DNA from 4 places in the Lysinibacillus sp. GW823-FHT02G10 genome. Region 4 is predicted to be linked to each of the others. Evidence: riboswitches for the same ligand, from Rfam matches in the RefSeq annotation. Region 4 holds a riboswitch; each other region holds the start of a gene.
What was found. A riboswitch is a leader RNA that binds a small molecule or an ion and turns the genes downstream of it on or off. The one in region 4 is predicted to bind S-adenosylmethionine.
Positions count from the first base shown of each region.

Region 1: another riboswitch for S-adenosylmethionine. It lies ahead of AC1RFD_RS16750 (O-acetylhomoserine aminocarboxypropyltransferase/cysteine synthase family protein); the one in region 4 lies ahead of metK (methionine adenosyltransferase).
Region 2: another riboswitch for S-adenosylmethionine. It lies ahead of AC1RFD_RS20260 (bifunctional homocysteine S-methyltransferase/methylenetetrahydrofolate reductase); the one in region 4 lies ahead of metK (methionine adenosyltransferase).
Region 3: another riboswitch for S-adenosylmethionine. It lies ahead of AC1RFD_RS03075 (YezD family protein); the one in region 4 lies ahead of metK (methionine adenosyltransferase).

Region 1 is NZ_JBXAJI010000005.1:248,763-253,077, forward strand. Features, by position in the region: gene AC1RFD_RS16740 (homoserine dehydrogenase) at 1-167, opposite strand, end outside; gene AC1RFD_RS16745 (hypothetical protein) at 631-1,014, opposite strand; gene AC1RFD_RS16750 (O-acetylhomoserine aminocarboxypropyltransferase/cysteine synthase family protein) at 1,347-2,648, opposite strand; SAM riboswitch class I at 2,765-2,878, opposite strand; gene AC1RFD_RS16755 (glycerol-3-phosphate acyltransferase) at 3,034-3,666, shown strand; gene AC1RFD_RS16760 (DASS family sodium-coupled anion symporter) at 3,862-4,315, shown strand, end outside.
Region 2 is NZ_JBXAJI010000010.1:28,194-32,508, reverse strand. Features, by position in the region: gene AC1RFD_RS20270 (globin-coupled sensor protein) at 1-196, shown strand, start outside; gene AC1RFD_RS20265 (protoporphyrinogen oxidase) at 436-1,830, shown strand; SAM riboswitch class I at 1,930-2,030, shown strand; gene AC1RFD_RS20260 (bifunctional homocysteine S-methyltransferase/methylenetetrahydrofolate reductase) at 2,120-3,967, shown strand; gene metH (methionine synthase) at 3,960-4,315, shown strand, end outside.
Region 3 is NZ_JBXAJI010000001.1:617,426-621,740, reverse strand. Features, by position in the region: gene AC1RFD_RS03095 (cold-shock protein) at 1-172, shown strand, start outside; gene AC1RFD_RS03090 (amphi-Trp domain-containing protein) at 318-596, shown strand; gene AC1RFD_RS03085 (VOC family protein) at 967-1,752, opposite strand; gene AC1RFD_RS03080 (flavin reductase family protein) at 1,902-2,387, shown strand; gene AC1RFD_RS03075 (YezD family protein) at 2,478-2,633, opposite strand; SAM riboswitch class I at 2,704-2,799, opposite strand; gene AC1RFD_RS03070 (DUF418 domain-containing protein) at 2,970-4,064, opposite strand; gene AC1RFD_RS03065 (TetR/AcrR family transcriptional regulator) at 4,048-4,315, opposite strand, start outside.
Region 4 is NZ_JBXAJI010000002.1:465,982-470,296, forward strand. Features, by position in the region: gene AC1RFD_RS12135 (alpha/beta hydrolase) at 1-473, opposite strand, end outside; gene AC1RFD_RS12140 (gamma carbonic anhydrase) at 607-1,119, shown strand; gene metK (methionine adenosyltransferase) at 1,299-2,495, opposite strand; SAM riboswitch class I at 2,754-2,872, opposite strand; gene pckA (phosphoenolpyruvate carboxykinase (ATP)) at 3,262-4,315, shown strand, end outside.

The sequences.
Region 1 (4,315 bases), on a different contig from region 4:
GCTGTGCCTGGGACACGTTCACGACTAGCATCTGTCACTAAAATCTTCGCTACCTCTAATTCAATACCTAATTTATTTTTTAGCTCTTCTCGTTTTTCATTTAAAATATGGTAAATCCCCTGACCTACCGTTCCAAATCCTAAAATCGCTGCCTTTATAGTTGCCATTCTTGTTATTCCCTCCAACTTACATTCCGCAGTTTCATTAAAGCTAATTTTCCATGGGGTTGTGTCATGACAATTTGACACCCACCGCAGTCTTTAGCCAACAACTCTCTTTGTATGAGTTTCGCTATTTCTATATGTGTTAGGACACACACAAATTCAAATAATTCAAAATTTAACTTAAAGAAAATTGTAACGCAAATACACGCTTTGCACAAGAAAAATCTTTCTAGGAAGGACATTTGTTTTCTCTAGATGTGCAAAAGAAATCGGTTTCATTCCCTTTATTATACGTTTTATTAATCAATCTATAAGATTTGAACAAATATTGACTATTTACATTTCAATATATGAATGTCTTTCTTCTATTATATATATGTATGCTCAGACACTCATAACAATCCCTTTAAAGAAAAAACTCATTCCCTGTAGCAGCAGAGAATGAGCTTAAAAATATGAGGGGGTTTTAACTTGCTTTTGAAAGCAATTGATAACGATATTGTGCTAAAGCTTGTTGAACAAGACTAATCTCTTCTTCTGTAAAATTTGGTATTGCATACGTACGTTCCACTAATTGAAATGTACCATACTTCAAGTAAAACTCTGTTGCAGGAAGTGAGATATGGCTCACACCGTACTGTTCATATGCCTCAAATACTTCCTTTACAGTAAAGTCCTTTTCAGTAAAAACATGTTCTTGAAATGCTGTATGACCAAATACTTCCTGCCATTTTCTTTCGACTGATGTAAGAAGGTGTTGAATGGATTTATTGTTGACAAATACATGCCCTTCATTTAGCTCATATATTAGATAGGATACAATGTTTTGCGCACTATAGATGTTACCCATTTTAAACACTCCTTTATCATCAGTTTTTGGGAAGAGTAATCACTGGCTAGGCAACTACTCTTCTATATATTCAAAAGTGGGGGAGCACTTATGAAAACATTTACCTTTTTTAAAAAAATTTTCGTACTGTTAACTTATTTCCTAGTATATAACATGGATTTAATAAAGTCAATAATACATATAAAATTACTTGGTATTATTTTTTATAAGGTTCTGATAATTAACGGGTGCAGTAATAGATTGATGTAGCAACGTTTAACGCATTACCAAATGAGGCTAATCGAATGAGAAAATACGTTAACGTCACAACATCTTACCATTTTCTTTAAACTTTAAGCTTCTACTGTTTGTTCAGTTGTTGTAGCCTGTGTAATGGCTTGATCTAAATCAGCAATAATATCCTCTACTGCCTCTAAACCGATGGATAAGCGAATGAGCGACTCGGTTACACCAGCTTGAACTAATTCGTCTGCTGATAGTTGCTGATGAGTAGTGGAAGCTGGATGAATAATTAATGACTTTGCATCACCTACATTTGCTACATGTGAAAATAATTTCACGCTATCAATAAGCTTTCGCCCAGCTTCTCGTCCACCCTTTATGCCAAATGTAAGCACTGAACCGAAGCCATTTCTTAAATATTTTTTTGCTAACTCATGTGTCGGAAAATCTTCTAGGCCATTATAATTTACATACTCCACAGATGGGTGGTTTTGTAAATACTCAGCCACTGCCAATGCATTTTCATTGTGTTTAGGGATACGCAGATGAAGCGTTTCTAACCCTTGCAATAAATTAAAAGCAGCATCAGCACTTAATGTTGGACCAAAATCACGTAATAATTGTACACGTAGCTTTGTAGCAAAGGCAGCAGAAGCTGTATCAATTCCATAACGTAGACCATGGTAAGAGGCATCTGGTTCAGTAAAACCAGGGAATCGACCGCTAGTCCAATCAAACTTACCAGCGTCTACAACAACGCCCCCTAAAGTTGTACCATGACCTCCTATCCATTTAGTTGCTGAATGAACTACAACATCTGCGCCGTATTCAATAGGTGTAGAACCGTAAGGAGAAGCGAACGTGCTGTCAATAATTAATGGTAGACCATTATCATGTGCAATTTTAGCTACTGCCTCAATATCTAAAACCTTTAAACTTGGATTACCATAAACCTCTGCAAAGACAGCTTTTGTTTTATCAGTAATCGCTGCTTTGAAATTCTCTGGGTTTGTTTCATCTACAAAAATTGTTTTAATACCATAGTTTGGCAATGTGTTAGCAAATAAATTATACGTACCACCATATAAAGAACTAGCTGCTACTATCTCATCACCAGCTCCAGCTAGATTTAAAATGGAAAATGCGATAGCTGCTGCACCAGATGAAAGTGCTACTGCTGCTGTTCCACCTTCCAATAAAGCCACACGTTTTTCAAACACATCAACTGTTGGGTTGGTAATTCGTGTGTAAATGTTCCCTGCTTCCTCTAAGGCAAAAAGACGTTGCGCATGAGCAGTGTCTTTAAATACGAAAGCAGTTGAGCGATAGACTGGAACTGTGCGAGAACCCGTCACTGGGTCTGGCTCTTGACCACCATGCAACAGCAATGTTTCTGGTTTAAAATTTGTCATTGTGTACCTCCAAATGGTTATTTTTTTACGATGGTACCGGAGATGAGGAGGATTTTTCTGTAGAAAACAAAAACCCTCTTCAGCTAAGAAGAGGGTTGCGGTTGCAAGTTTTCCTCCCCTTATCTGCCAGATCCAAGTAAGAATCTGTAGGAATTAGCACCTTAGTAAGCTCATTGCTTACTGGTTGCCGGGCATCATAGGGCCTATCCCTCCGCCGCTCTTGATAAGAGTATGAGATTCAATTTCCATCGTTGTTACACAGTATAAACATAGAGTTTTTTTCTGTCAACAAGTAAATTTTATTTTTTCCGAAACTTCTGTCTGCTCTTATACGTAATATGAACGCATACACTATTTTAGAAAAAATTTTGAGAGGAGTATTTTTATGGTAAAGGCCGTGATCATTTTTCTTATGATTGGCTATTTAATAGGCTGTATTCACGGCTCTAAAGTGGCTCAATTTTTATCGGGGGTTGATTTAAAAAAGGCTGGCCACGGTAATGCTGGTGCCTCTAATGCTACTCTTTCCCTTGGCTGGAAGTATGGCGTTTTAGTAGCCCTCATCGATATAGGCAAAGGCGTTGTCGCTATTATAGGTGCGCATTTTTATCTAGGGGACGCCATTCATTTAACAGAAGAACAAATTTGGCTGCTTACTTATATTATGGCTGCTGGGGTTATTTTAGGTCATAATTTCCCCTTCTACATGGGCTTCAACGGCGGGAAAGGAACGGCCTCCATCATTGGTATTTTACTTGCTGTTGATTGGAAGATTGGTTTATTTGCACTTATTTTATTTGTTATTTTATCCTTTGCAACAAATTATTTAATTGTAGGTGTTCTAGAATTTTATCTCGTGTTTTGTACAGTAACTTATTTATGGATTCCTGGCATTGGCCCAACCATTATAGCTCTTCTTCTTTTTGGCATAGCCATCATCCTGCACCTCGAAAATATTAAACGATTAGTCAATGGAACAGAGCCTAAAGTAACATCTGCCTTTAAGAAAAAGAAATAATATTTAATGGATATTTTTGTATTTTTTGTGACCGTATTTTTTCTCTTTATCTACTCATATTGCTGTAAAAAACACCATTTTCACATAGATTTTTTTCTACAATAAAATAGACATATTCTTATCTCAATAAAACATTATACAGGCCGATGTTATGGATAATAATCGTCATTTTTATCGTAGAAAGGATGAGAAAATATGTCTTCACCAAAGCAAGCAGCTACAAAACTTAATTTAAAGCCACTATGGATTGGCTTGGCATTCGCGTTACTAATCATTATTACCTTCTTACCTAACAATGGTGATTTACCTATAGCTGGGCAACGAGCTTTAGCCATTTTAGCTTTTGCAGTCATCCTTTGGGTTACAGAGGCCGTTTCATATCCTGTGAGCTCGGCCATGATCATTGCACTAGTAACTGTTTTACTAGGACTCGCTCCGTCAATGGATAATCCAACTACAGAGCTAGGAACAGCTAGCGCATTAAAATTATCTTTAAGTGGCTTTAGTAATTCTGCCGTTGCTTTAGTAGCAGCAGCTCTTTTTCTAGCGGCAGCAATGCAAATTACTAATCTACATAAACGACTTGCACTTTGGATTCTTTCACTGGTAGGAACGAAAACAAAAGCTATCGTATTTGGCGCTATTTTAG
Region 2 (4,315 bases), on a different contig from region 4:
AGAAAATATGTTACAAACTGAAGGCCAATTTACGAGTATATTGGGAGCCATGACAGAAGCAAAAGATCAAAATGAGTGTATGGCAACAAAAATACAAGCAATTGTAGGCATATTAAGTGAATTAGGCACTTCATTTACTGAGGTAACAAATTCAGCTGAAAAATTAGCGAGCTTTGCGCAAAATTTAAAAGGATAGACTACTAACATTTACATTCTATTTTTCATATTTTTAGACGTAATAAACACTATAGTACCTATTTAAATGTTTGTTGTGAAGTTATCGCTATAGAGGATCAATTTTATAGAGATTCAGAAAGTAAGAGCTATTTCACTGATGAAATAGCTCTATTTTTGCTAAATTTGTAAAGGGTTTACGTAATTTTCAATGAAAAAAGGATTATACTGTAGAAAGAATGAATAATAGGGGCGGTTATGATGAAAACAGTTGTTGTTTTAGGCGGCGGTATTACAGGACTATGTACAATGCATTATTTGCAACGTCAAGTGAAGGAACATAATTTAAATGTTCGTCTAGTGCTTATAGAAAAAAATACATATTTAGGAGGCAAATTATATTCAGCACATGAACAAGGTTTCATCATGGAAACGGGTGCTGATTCTATTGTAGCCCGTCATCAAGGCGTTATGGAACTCGTGCAGGAGCTTGATTTTGAGGCGGAATTAGTTTACAACGAAACAGGTATTTCTTATATTTATACGAATAATGAGTTACATGCTATTCCGGCAGATTCAACTTTCGGAATACCGATGAGTGTAGCATCCTTAGAGGAAAGTACACTTATTTCCGAGCAGGGAAAAAAAGAAGCGTTGAAGGATTTAACATTGCCAAACAATGGCTTCACAAAGGAAAGTTCAATTGGTGAATTTTTAACTTACTATTTAGGAGAGGAACTGGTGAAAAACCAAATTGCACCAGTCCTTGCAGGTGTTTATTCGGGAGATTTACATCAGCTTTCTATTGGCTCTACTTTACCGTATTTAATTGATTATAAGAATGATTTTGGAAGTATTATTAAAGGCTTTGATGCGAATCGTGAGCAATTTGTTAAAGCAGCGAACAAAAAATTTATATCCTTTAAAAATGGTTTATCTTCTTTAATTGATCGACTTGAACAAACCTTATCCGATGTAGAAATTATCAAGGGTGTTACTACACTAAATGTTCAAAAACAAGATAAGAACTACACAATTTCCTTAGCTAATGGTGAAATTATTGAGTCAGATTATGTCGTTTTAGCATTACCGAACGATACTGTACAAAATCTGCTACAGGATGAATCTTTAAACCGCTATTTTGACCAATTTACGACAGCGTCAGCGATTACTATCTATTTAGGTTTTGATGTGCCAGACGCTAAATTGCCAGCAGATGGAACGGGCTATATTGTTTCCCATAATTCAGACGTAACTTGTAATGCGGCAACTTGGACTAGTCGTAAATGGAAGCATACATCGAAAGAAAATAAATTACTTGTGCGACTCTTTTATAAGAGCATCAATCCAGCCTATGAGCAACTACGCGCCATGACGGATGAAGAATTGGCAGCAGTTGCTTTAGAAGATGTGAGAAAGAGCCTAGGAATAGAGGAGCAGCCAACCGTTGTGAATGTAACAAAATGGATTGATCAAATGCCTAAATATGATCTAGCGCATCGTGAAGCATTACAAGGATTACTACAAGAATTACATGAGAAATATCCTAATTTATCGATTGCAGGGTGCTCGTATTTTGGCGTAGGTATTGGTGCTTGCATTCAAAACGGGAAAAAAATTGGTGAAGAGCTTGCAAAGGAACTTGCCAATTTCTAAGGTTTTAAGTGGAAAAAAACTTTGTTATGTGAAATAGTCTTGACTCATTCGTCAGTAAACGATATGATTCTTTTAATTATTTAAAAAATTCATACTTAATTCTTATCAAGAGAAGCAGAGGGACTGGCCCATTGAAGCTTCAGCAACCAACTTTATTGTCAGGTGCTAAATCCAGAAGACCGTTGAGTCGAAGATGAGAAGGAACAACAATGATGAATCGTTAAAGCCTTCTTTTTTTATGAAAGAAGGCTTTTTATTATATAGAGACATAGGAAGAGAGGCTAATTTTATGGGATTGCTTGAAAGGTTAAAAACGCATGTATTGACGGCAGACGGTGCAATAGGCACAGTGCTATATGGCTATGGATTGGAGTATTGCCATGAGGAAATGAATGTTCAGAGACCCGAGTTAATTGAAAAGATTCATAGAGAATATATTGCGGCTGGTGCTGACATCATTCAAACGAATACGTACGGTGCAAATGCCATTAAATTAGCTCGCTATGGATTGGAATCACGTGTCCAACAATTTAATGAAGCTGCTATCACCATCGCAAAACGAGCAGCGGCTGATGGCGGTCAATTTGTTTTAGGAACAATTGGTGGTATTCGGGGAATTCGTAAAAGTGATGCAACCTTGGATGAAATATTAGCGACTATTGAAGAACAAGCAAGCGTCTTACTTGCAGGGAATCCAGATGGCCTTTTACTTGAAACTTATTATGATTTTGAAGAATTAACAGCAACCTTAAAGATGCTACGAGAAAAAACAAAATTGCCGATTATTGCACAAGTTTCTATGCATGAGCCCGGTGTTCTACAAAATGGGATGTCTTTAAATAATGCTCTCCATGAGCTTGAAGCCCTAGGTGCTGATATTGTTGGTGTCAATTGTCGACTAGGTCCACACCATACAATTCAGGCATTTGAAGGTGTAGAACTTCCTAATAAGGCATTTATGTCGGCCTATCCAAATGCATCACTTCTGGACTTAGAGGATGGGCGTGTCGTTTATGAATCAGAAGCTGATTATTTTGGTCGAGCGGCTGTTGAATTGCGTGATCAAGGTGTACGTTTAATAGGGGGCTGCTGTGGTACAACACCCAAACATATTGCAGCAGCAAAGAAGTATTTAGAAGAGTTATCACCGGTTCAGGAGAAGCTTGCGAAGCCTAAAAAGATTGAGATTGTTCGGGAAGCGGAGCCAACAAAGTATGAGCCTCTTCATGAAAAAGTTAAACGTGAACGTTCTGTCATAGTAGAGTTGGATACGCCTAGACATTTAGAGATTGATGGGTTCCTTGAAGGAGCAAAGCAATTATATGATGCAGGTGCAGATGTAGTTATGATGGCAGACAATTCATTGGCCTCTCCACGTATTAGCAATATTGCAATGGGCGCATTGTTGAAGAGCTCACATGGTGTACGCCCACTAACTCATATTACATGTCGAGACCGTAATTTAATTGGTCTACAATCTCATTTAATGGGGTTAAATGCTTTAGGTATTCATGATGTGTTGGCCGTTACGGGTGATCCAACGAAAGTAGGAGATTTCCCAGGTGCGACAAGTGTTTATGATGTATCTTCCATGGAGCTAATCCAATTAATTAAGCAATTAAATGAAGGGGTCTCTTTCTCAGGTAAGCCACTTCGTAAAAAAGCAAATTTCTCAGTTGCTGCTGCATTTAATCCAAACGTCCGTGTGTTAGATCGTGCTGTGACACGCTTGGAGAAGAAAATTGAGCATGGGGCAGACTACTTCATTTCTCAACCAGTATATACGAAAGAGAAAATTGTAGAGATTTATGAGGCAACAAAGCATTTACAAGCTCCAATTTACATCGGTATTATGCCTGTTACGAGTTATAAAAGCGCTGAATTTTTACATCATGAAGTGCCAGGTATCAAATTATCTGAAGATGCCTTAACAAGAATGAAAGCATGTGGAGAAGATAAAGAAAGGGCAACATTGGAAGGGATTGCTATTGCCAAAGAATTAGTAGAAGTGGCTACGCAATATTTCAATGGGATTTACCTTATTACACCATTTTTACGTTACGATGTGACACTAGAGTTGATGAAATATATAGAGCAATTGGATGAACAGAAAAAAGGAGTAAGTATACATGGCTAAGCACTCGATTGAAGAGCAACTAGAGAAACGTATTTTAATTCTTGATGGCGCAATGGGAACAATGCTACAAAATGAAAATTTATCAGCAGAGGATTTTGGTGGCGAGGAACTTGATGGCTGTAATGAAAATCTTGTGCTTACTAGACCAGATGTTATTGAAAAAATTCACCATAAATACTTAGAGGCAGGCGCAGATATTATTTGTACAAATACATTTGGTGGGACGCCTCTTGTGTTAAATGAATATGATCTTGGCACAAAAGCAGAAGTAATTAATAAGCGTGCAGTGGAAATTGCTCGCCAAGCAGTGGATCGTTATTCCACATCAGATTGGCCACGTTTTGTTGC
Region 3 (4,315 bases), on a different contig from region 4:
TAATGAAAAAGGTTATGGCTTTATTGAATGTGATGATGGCGAAGATGTATTTGTTCATTTTACGGGCATCCAGGAGGAAGGCTTCCGTACACTTGAAGAAGGTCAAAAGGTTTCATTTGATGTTGTGGAAGGCAATCGTGGACCCCAAGCATCAAATGTTGTAAAACTATAAGCGTAATGGGACTATCCGTGTAGTTCCAGATTAGCAGCGGATTAGGAAATGCATCGTTTCCTTCATCCGCTTTTTGTATTGTTTTATAAGCTGAATGCCCCCTCCATGTTATAATAGAAGTAACAAAACGTAAGGAGGGATTTCGATGCAAAAACAAAATAAACCCATGACTGAAGTTATTTTGAAGCATAAAGAACGACAAAGTGTAGCAGAATTTGCAGCAACACTGGAAACGATTGCAAAAAAGCTTAAAGAAAATGGTGAATTCACTTTTGTTCAAGACACAGAGCCAACAGTTGTCAGCCCAAGTGAACAGCTCAAAATCGAATACTCCTATACAAAAAAGGGCGACAAGCATTCATTTGAAATTGAATTTGATTGGTATACAGGTACAGAAACACCGAAAAAAATGACAATTGAATAATAATTGGCAACGAAAATCCACTTTTTTGATGAAGTGGATTTTTCCATATTGTTGAATTAAAGATCATGTCACTAGCTAAAATTTTAGCAAGGTGAGGGGGTGATTTCGCTCCAGGGTCTCCTCTGTAACGCTAAATCCACAAGAAAGCAAGTAGCCAGCATCAGAAATTCTATTGATGGTTTTGTTTTTCAATACTTATGTAAAAAGGCGGGAGCAAAATTGTTTCAGCCCATAAAAATACCGAGCTATCCACTAAAACGCTTACGAAGTGTTTCGGAATAGTTCGGTTTTTCTAGTTATCATGTTTGTTAATTTAAAGATTATTCGGCTTAATGAAGGTCCCAGTTAGTTATGGCCCAGCCTTTTCTCCTTATCGATTTATCCAATAAAAAGCACCAGGGCAAACTAAAGTTTCCTTTGTTCGTTTAGGATCCTTTAATGTCACACCAAATGGTCCCTCTTTGACATGACCAAGTGTAATTGTCATCGCGCTCTCTTCCTCATAGAAATCTAAGCGCATATTCGGTAGCTGTAGTGACAAATACTGCTCATATTGCGTAGGCACTGGTAGCTGTAACACCTCTTGCCACAGCTTAACTGTTGCCTGCATGTCCTTGACGTAGAATTGGACGGATTCCATCGTTATAGCCTGTTTGACATCAATGGCACCACTTGCCTTTAATTGAACCAAACGTTCTTCATCTTCCTCCGCCCATTCAATCAAAAATGGAAAATCAATTGGCAGATCTGGCTTACCAAAATGCAGTAGCTTCCATTCTACCACAGTGCCATCTGGTCTTGTTCTGCTACATGCATCTGGTCCATATACTTCATAGCCCAATGCTCGCAAGCGTCGACCCTCTTCCTCAATATTTTTTGTGCGCAGAGCAATTCGAGAAAATCCCTGGCGCTCTTGATCACGTTTAAACGTATAATGTAGGGAATATGGGTATTGTGCCGCTTGCTCAAATAAATCACGATCATAGATAGCAATTTGTTCAATATAGCTTAAGCCAAAGTAGCTTAACGTATTATAAGTCCCCCACATCGTGTGCTGCCCACCATTCACTGTATGGACATTTCGTTTATTGAAGAAAACCTTTATATTTTCTGGTGATTCCACTTGATGAACCAAATGATCAAAATATAAAGTCATGGCCATTCCCCTTTCTTTCCCCATTACCTTTACCTGTATGTTTGATTAGTTTAAAATTTACTCAAGAAAAGGAGTTACTAGTAGGATATGAAAAAAAGTTTCGTTTACCTACAAACTCCGTTCACTAATTTCATAAAGAGGTGATTTGAATGACAGATTTAGTAGCTGCTTTTAAATTGGCATTAGGTAATTATCCTACAGGCGTAACAGTTGTCACGACATGTCATGACACAAAACCGATTGGCTTAACCGTCAATTCCTTTGCATCTGTTTCAATCGACCCGCTCCTTATTTTGTGGTCACTCGATAAAAAATCTCAGCTCCATCCTTATTTCACGACTGCGCCAAATTTTGCGGTCAATATTTTAGCGAGTGATCAAGAGCATTTATGTACACTATTTGCCAGTAAAATCCCTGATCGCTTTGCACAAGCAAAATGGTCAACTTCCTCTTTAGGACTACCGATTTTACATGATACAGCAGCTAATTTACAATGTAAAACATTTCAGCAAATCGATGCTGGCGACCATACCATTTTTATTGGGCAGGTCGTAGACATTACAAATGCTCAAAAAGAGCCTTTGCTTTATCATCGCCGTCATATCGGTCCCATACCAAAAAGCTTTTATAGCTAGTCTTTACACAAAAAAAGGGCCACTTGTAAGCACAGGAAATCCTTCATGCTTATAGGTGGCCGTTTGACATAAGTTCTACTGAAATCATTGTTATTTTTTCTGCGGAAATCTCTGCTTTTCAAGCCTATTAATTTGCACAATCACACCATCTTGAATCGTAATATGCACTTCACCAAATTCAAGATTTTGAATCGCCTTCGCAATTGCCTCTAGTTTCTTATCATCTACTTTTACTGACTGAGCCATACGATACACCCCTTCTTTTTTATCCTTATTGTTCATAAAGAGGCCAACGCATCAAACTGATTGATAGCCCCTCCTATCTCTCAGACACCATCTGTTGGATTTGGCACCTGTTGTTCGGTTGCCGAGGCTTCATTGGGCCAAGTCCCTCCACCTCTCTTGATAAGAGTACTGCGTTTCTTGAAAATAATTCTATAATTCTGCTATAGGAATGTCAATACAAAATATTAGAAAACCTAGTTGAATACTATGCAATATGTCGTTTAGATTAAAAGACTCCCTAAACCTAAAGTATTTTATGCCTAGTCAGTGAGAAATAGATGGCAATCCATTAATTTATTACAAGCTCCATTTCCTCATCATGAATTCAAGTGGGCCTCGATGATGTTTAGTCCTCCACCATACAGAAACAACGACACATCCTAAAAAATAACAGCAGGCATACAGCATGGAAAAAGCAAGTGTTTGGTTCTCCAGCTTTTGGCAAATAATTAGTATTCCAATGCCTATAACAACATGGCCAACATAATGCGTTAAAGACATTTGTCCTGTTAATATGAAAGATTGAATAACTTTATTTTTACATGTCTCTACAAGATAGATGGAGCCAACAATGATGACAATAGCCGAAGCCGAATTAGATAGGACATACATCATATTCGGTGGAATCGGTCCTGTATCAAATAAATACAATGCACTCTCTACATCTAATAAATGAATGGTTGTCATCTTAATGAATAACGTTGAACAAGTCTCAGTCATGATGACTAACAATAAACCTATCACCAGTAAGTTTTTTCTTAATGTATGATTTGTTAAATCTAATGTGCCCATTACCATACCTATCAGAAAGAAGCAAATCCAGGGGAATAGTGGATGATAGCCATTAAACATCAAATTTCTTATAAATCCTGCTGGTGTCCAAAAATCAAGATACTCTAGTAGCACATATGTTGGATGCCAACCAGCAAGGTAACTAAATTGAATTTGAAGCCATTGTGAAAGGATAAGGATGGCACCGATTATGAAGATCATCATTTTCTTGGATTGGGCAATCAACCAAGCAGCAACAAACATATACACGCCATAATAATGTAATATATCTCCTGTCCAGCCGATTGCATATAAAATTATCCCTATCGTAAATAACAAAAGCGCCCTCTTCCACAAAGTAAGTCGATTTTGACGAAGAAGGATTGGGTCCTTACTCTCTCTAGCCTGACGAGTCATTAAGGCTGTCCCTATTCCTGCTAGCATGACAAATACGGCCGAAGCACGTCCCTCGAAAAGATGTTGGAAGGCAATTAACCATGTTGAACCATTCGTTGTAGAACCTGTTATGACGCCAAAATTGACAATGAACATGCCAAGCATGGCGAGAGCTCTTGCAAAATCAAGACCTTCAATGCGCCGATCATCATTTCTTTTTGTCATCTTTGCCCCCTTGGATAACGCTATGTACAGCCTCCTTCCAAATAGCCCTATAGTTCAATTGGTTGCCTGTTAACATGAAATTACCGATATTATCATAGACGAGGGCTAGCATTTGTGCCTTCGCTTCTATATGGGGAGTATCCTCTAGCACGCCTAGCTGTACGCCATATCGTAGGATAGCAACAAAGCTCGTTAAAAAGCTGGTTTCTAGCTCTACTAATTGTCTTTTATAGTTTTCATCGCGGGCCGCT
Region 4 (4,315 bases):
CTGCCTTCAACACTACGCGTTAATTTCTCTAATGTAATATCATGTGTCAACTTAACATTGGCTGTTAACGCACTTAGACTTGTTAAAGCATTTGTTAATTTACCTGGTAATAGCTTTAGTTGCAACCAAGGTGATGTTAAAATAATGCCTGCACATTCATATTGTCTCTTTTGCAGTGTATGGAGGATTAATGTTGCACCTAGTCCATGCCCTATTACAAAGGTTGGTAAATTATATGAAAAAGCATTTTCAATCAGGTTTCTTGTATACTTATTGTACAATTTGAAGTCTTCATCATGGACTCGAGCAAACCTTGCATTACCTCCATGATTCGGTAAATCTCCCATGACTATGTGGAAGCCTTCTAATCTTAATTTCTCTATCAGCCATGCATACCAACGGTGATTTTCATAAGCACCATGAAGAATAGCAATCACAGCTTTTGCTTGTCCATCAGCTTCCCATTTCCACATTACATAGTCCTCCTAAAAAATGATTACACTTTGATTATATCGAAATAAATAGCACATTTTAATTTTATATTTCCATAAAGTTGCGTATTTGATACGATAATACTACATTATAGAAAGAAAAGAGGCGATTTTCATGATTTATCCATTTAAAGATAAAACGCCAAAGATCGATCCGTCTGTTTTCATTGCTGATTACGCAACTGTTACGGGCGACGTAACAATTGGCGCCGAAACAACTATTTGGTTTAATACGGTTATTCGTGGTGATGTTTCCCCAACGATTATTGGTAAACGTGTCAGTATCCAGGATCTTTGCTGTTTACACCAAAGCCCAAAATATCCGCTCATTATTGAAGATGAGGTAACAGTTGGACACCAAGTCACTTTACATAGTTGTACAATTCGCAAAAATGCCTTAATTGGTATGGGATCCATTATTTTAGACGGAGCTGAGATTGGAGAAGGTGCATTTATTGGAGCTGGAAGCCTAGTACCTCCTGGTAAAGTCATTCCTCCAAATAGTTTAGCATTAGGTCGTCCAGCAAAAGTTGTCCGAGAATTAAATGCTGAAGATAAAGAGGATATGGAACGCATCGTACGAGAATACGCAGAAAAAGGTCAATATTATAAATCACTTCAGAAATAAATAACCTACACAAAAAATCAATACTAACGAAAAAATCCCTCGCGTTTTCGTGTACCGAATATGTTCACGAATCCTAGCGAGGTATTTTTGTAAAAAAAACAAAAGGAGCAATGTTGCCCCTTTGCTTATTAATACATCAGAATAATTTTCTAATGACTTCATTACTTTAGTTCAATAGTTTATAAACGTGCTTTTTCTCGTAGCGCGTCTGCTTTATCAATTTGCTCCCATGGTACATTTAAATCTGTACGACCAAAATGTCCATACGCAGCAGTTTGTTTATAAATTGGACGACGAAGATCAAGCATTTTAATGATACCTGCTGGGCGTAAATCGAATAACTCGCGTACCCATTCAACGATCTCGCTTTCTTTCACTCTACCTGTGCCAAATGTATCGACAGCAATGGAAACAGGCTGAGCAACGCCAATCGCATAGGCAAGTTGCACTTCAGCACGCTCTGCTAAGCCAGCTGCTACGATGTTTTTTGCTACATAACGTGCTGCATATGCCGCCGAACGGTCTACCTTGGTTGCATCCTTACCTGAGAAGGCACCACCACCGTGACGTGCATAACCACCGTATGTATCAACAATGATTTTACGTCCTGTTAATCCAGCATCACCTTTTGGCCCACCAATTACAAAACGGCCAGTTGGATTGATGAAGTATTTCGTATTAGCATCTAATAATTCACTCGGTACAACTGGTGCAATAACAAATTCTTTTAAATCTGCTTGAATTTGTTCAAGTGTTGCTTCTTCATCATGCTGTGTTGAAATAACAATTGTATCCACGCGAACCGGTACATTATTGTCATCATATTCAATCGTTACTTGCGTTTTACCATCAGGACGTAAATAGGCAAGTTCACCTGATTTACGTACTTCTGTTAAACGGCGTGCTAATTTGTGTGCCAAGCTAATTGGTAATGGCATTAGCTCTGGTGTTTCATTACATGCATAGCCAAACATTAAGCCTTGGTCACCAGCACCAATTGCTTCTATATCAGCATCTGTCATAGAGCCTTCACGTGCCTCTAATGCCTGATCAACACCTTGAGCTATATCAGGTGATTGTTCGCCAATTGCCACAAGCACCGCTAAGTTCTCAGCATCAAAGCCATATTTACCTCGTGTATAGCCAATTTCAGCTACAGTGTCACGAACAATACCTTTAATATCCACATAAGTAGAAGTAGTAATTTCTCCTGCTACTAATACTAATCCTGTTGTTACAGTTGTTTCACACGCTACACGTGCATTTGGATCTTCTGCTAAAATAGCATCTAAAATGGCATCCGAGATTTGGTCACAAATCTTATCTGGATGTCCTTCTGTTACACTCTCTGATGTAAACAGTCGACGGTTTGTCATTTGGTTTTCCTCCTAAATACTCTTACAATAAGTAGTTGTGTATGAATACGGTACTCATTACCCATGTCAAGTCCGCTCCTAAGGATTGAACTCTCAAGCCGTTACTGCTGCTTTTAACACGAGGATTTCGAAAGATCCGTCATTATAATAAGGAAAGAACTACATATACTTACCTTTACATTGATTTATAGCAATAAAAAAATCCTTTTCTCACGTTACTTTACATGAGGAAAGGAATAATGACTGCGTAACCTTTCACTCTTATCGTTCAAGGGATGTTCCCTTGCATCAGGTTGGCACCAACGCATGTCGTGAAATAGTTCATGCAGGTTGCCGGGTTTCACAGGGCCTGACCCTCCACCAGCTCGGGATAAGAGTATCCGTTCAATCTCATGTTACTGAAAAGGTCGAACGTTGTCAAATATTTTCTTATGTATTACTGTATAGAAAGGAAAGAACTTATTACACAAAAACTTTTCATACTTGGATGATGATGTAAATAGAAGCAAATTAATCCCTACAACATACCTAGCTACTTGTGGTAACATATGTGTGGCTCAATTTTCGTGCCTAATTACAGTAGGATTGATGGTATTCTACTCGAAAAACATTATTTTTTGTCAGTTTATTGAAAAGTGGTAAAAACTCTAAAATAATTTCTTAATTAGTATAGATTATTTAAGCAATTGTGTTATACTATTTTTGAAATTAAGAAAAAATCCCTCTAAATCAAGGGAATACTATAAAAAAGGATGGTATTTAATCGATGAATTCAGTAGAAATTGCAAACGAACTGAAGGAATTATTAAACGGCGGTAACATAAATGTTCAACTTTCAGTACCACAATTAGCAGAAAAAGCTACATCTCGTGGTGAAGCAATGTTAACAGTAGATGGCGCAGTTCGTGCAGAAACTGGCAAATACACTGGTCGTTCACCTAAAGATAAATATACGGTAGAAGAAGAAAGCACAAAAGATCAAATTGACTGGGGTAAAGTCAACCAACCGATTTCTTCTGAAGTGTTCGATAACCTATATGTAAAAGTAATAAAATATTTAAAAGAACGTGACGAGTTATTCGTATTCAAAGGCTTTGCAGGTGCTGACAAAGACTCACAATTAAGCATTCAAGTTATCAATGAATACGCATGGCACAATCTTTTTGCTCATCAATTATTTATCCGTCCAACAGCAGATGAATTAGCTTCTCATGTTGCCGACTTCACTGTCATCTCAGCTCCTAACTTTAAAGCAGATCCTGCGGTTGATGGTACTGCTTCTGAAACATTCATCATCGTATCACTTGAAAAGAAAATTATTTTAATTGGTGGTACAGAATATGCTGGTGAAATGAAAAAATCTATCTTTGGTATCATGAACTACTTATTACCACAACAAGGTATTCTTTCAATGCACTGCTCAGCAAACGTTGGTGAAGCTGGCGATGTAGCGTTATTCTTCGGTCTATCTGGTACTGGTAAAACGACGTTATCAGCTGATCCTGATCGTAAGCTAATCGGTGACGATGAACACGGTTGGTCTGATAATGGTGTATTCAACATTGAGGGTGGCTGCTATGCAAAAACAATCAACCTTTCTGCTGAAAAAGAACCAGAAATCTACAATGCAATCCGCTTCGGCTCTGTATTAGAAAACGTAGCTGTTGATCCAGAAACTCGTATTTGTGACTATGATGATGGTTCACTAACAGAAAATACACGTGTAGCTTATCCAATCCAATACATCGAAAATATCGTTGATCCTTCTGTTGCAGGTCATCCAAAAACAATCATCTTCCTAACAGCTGATGCATTTGGCG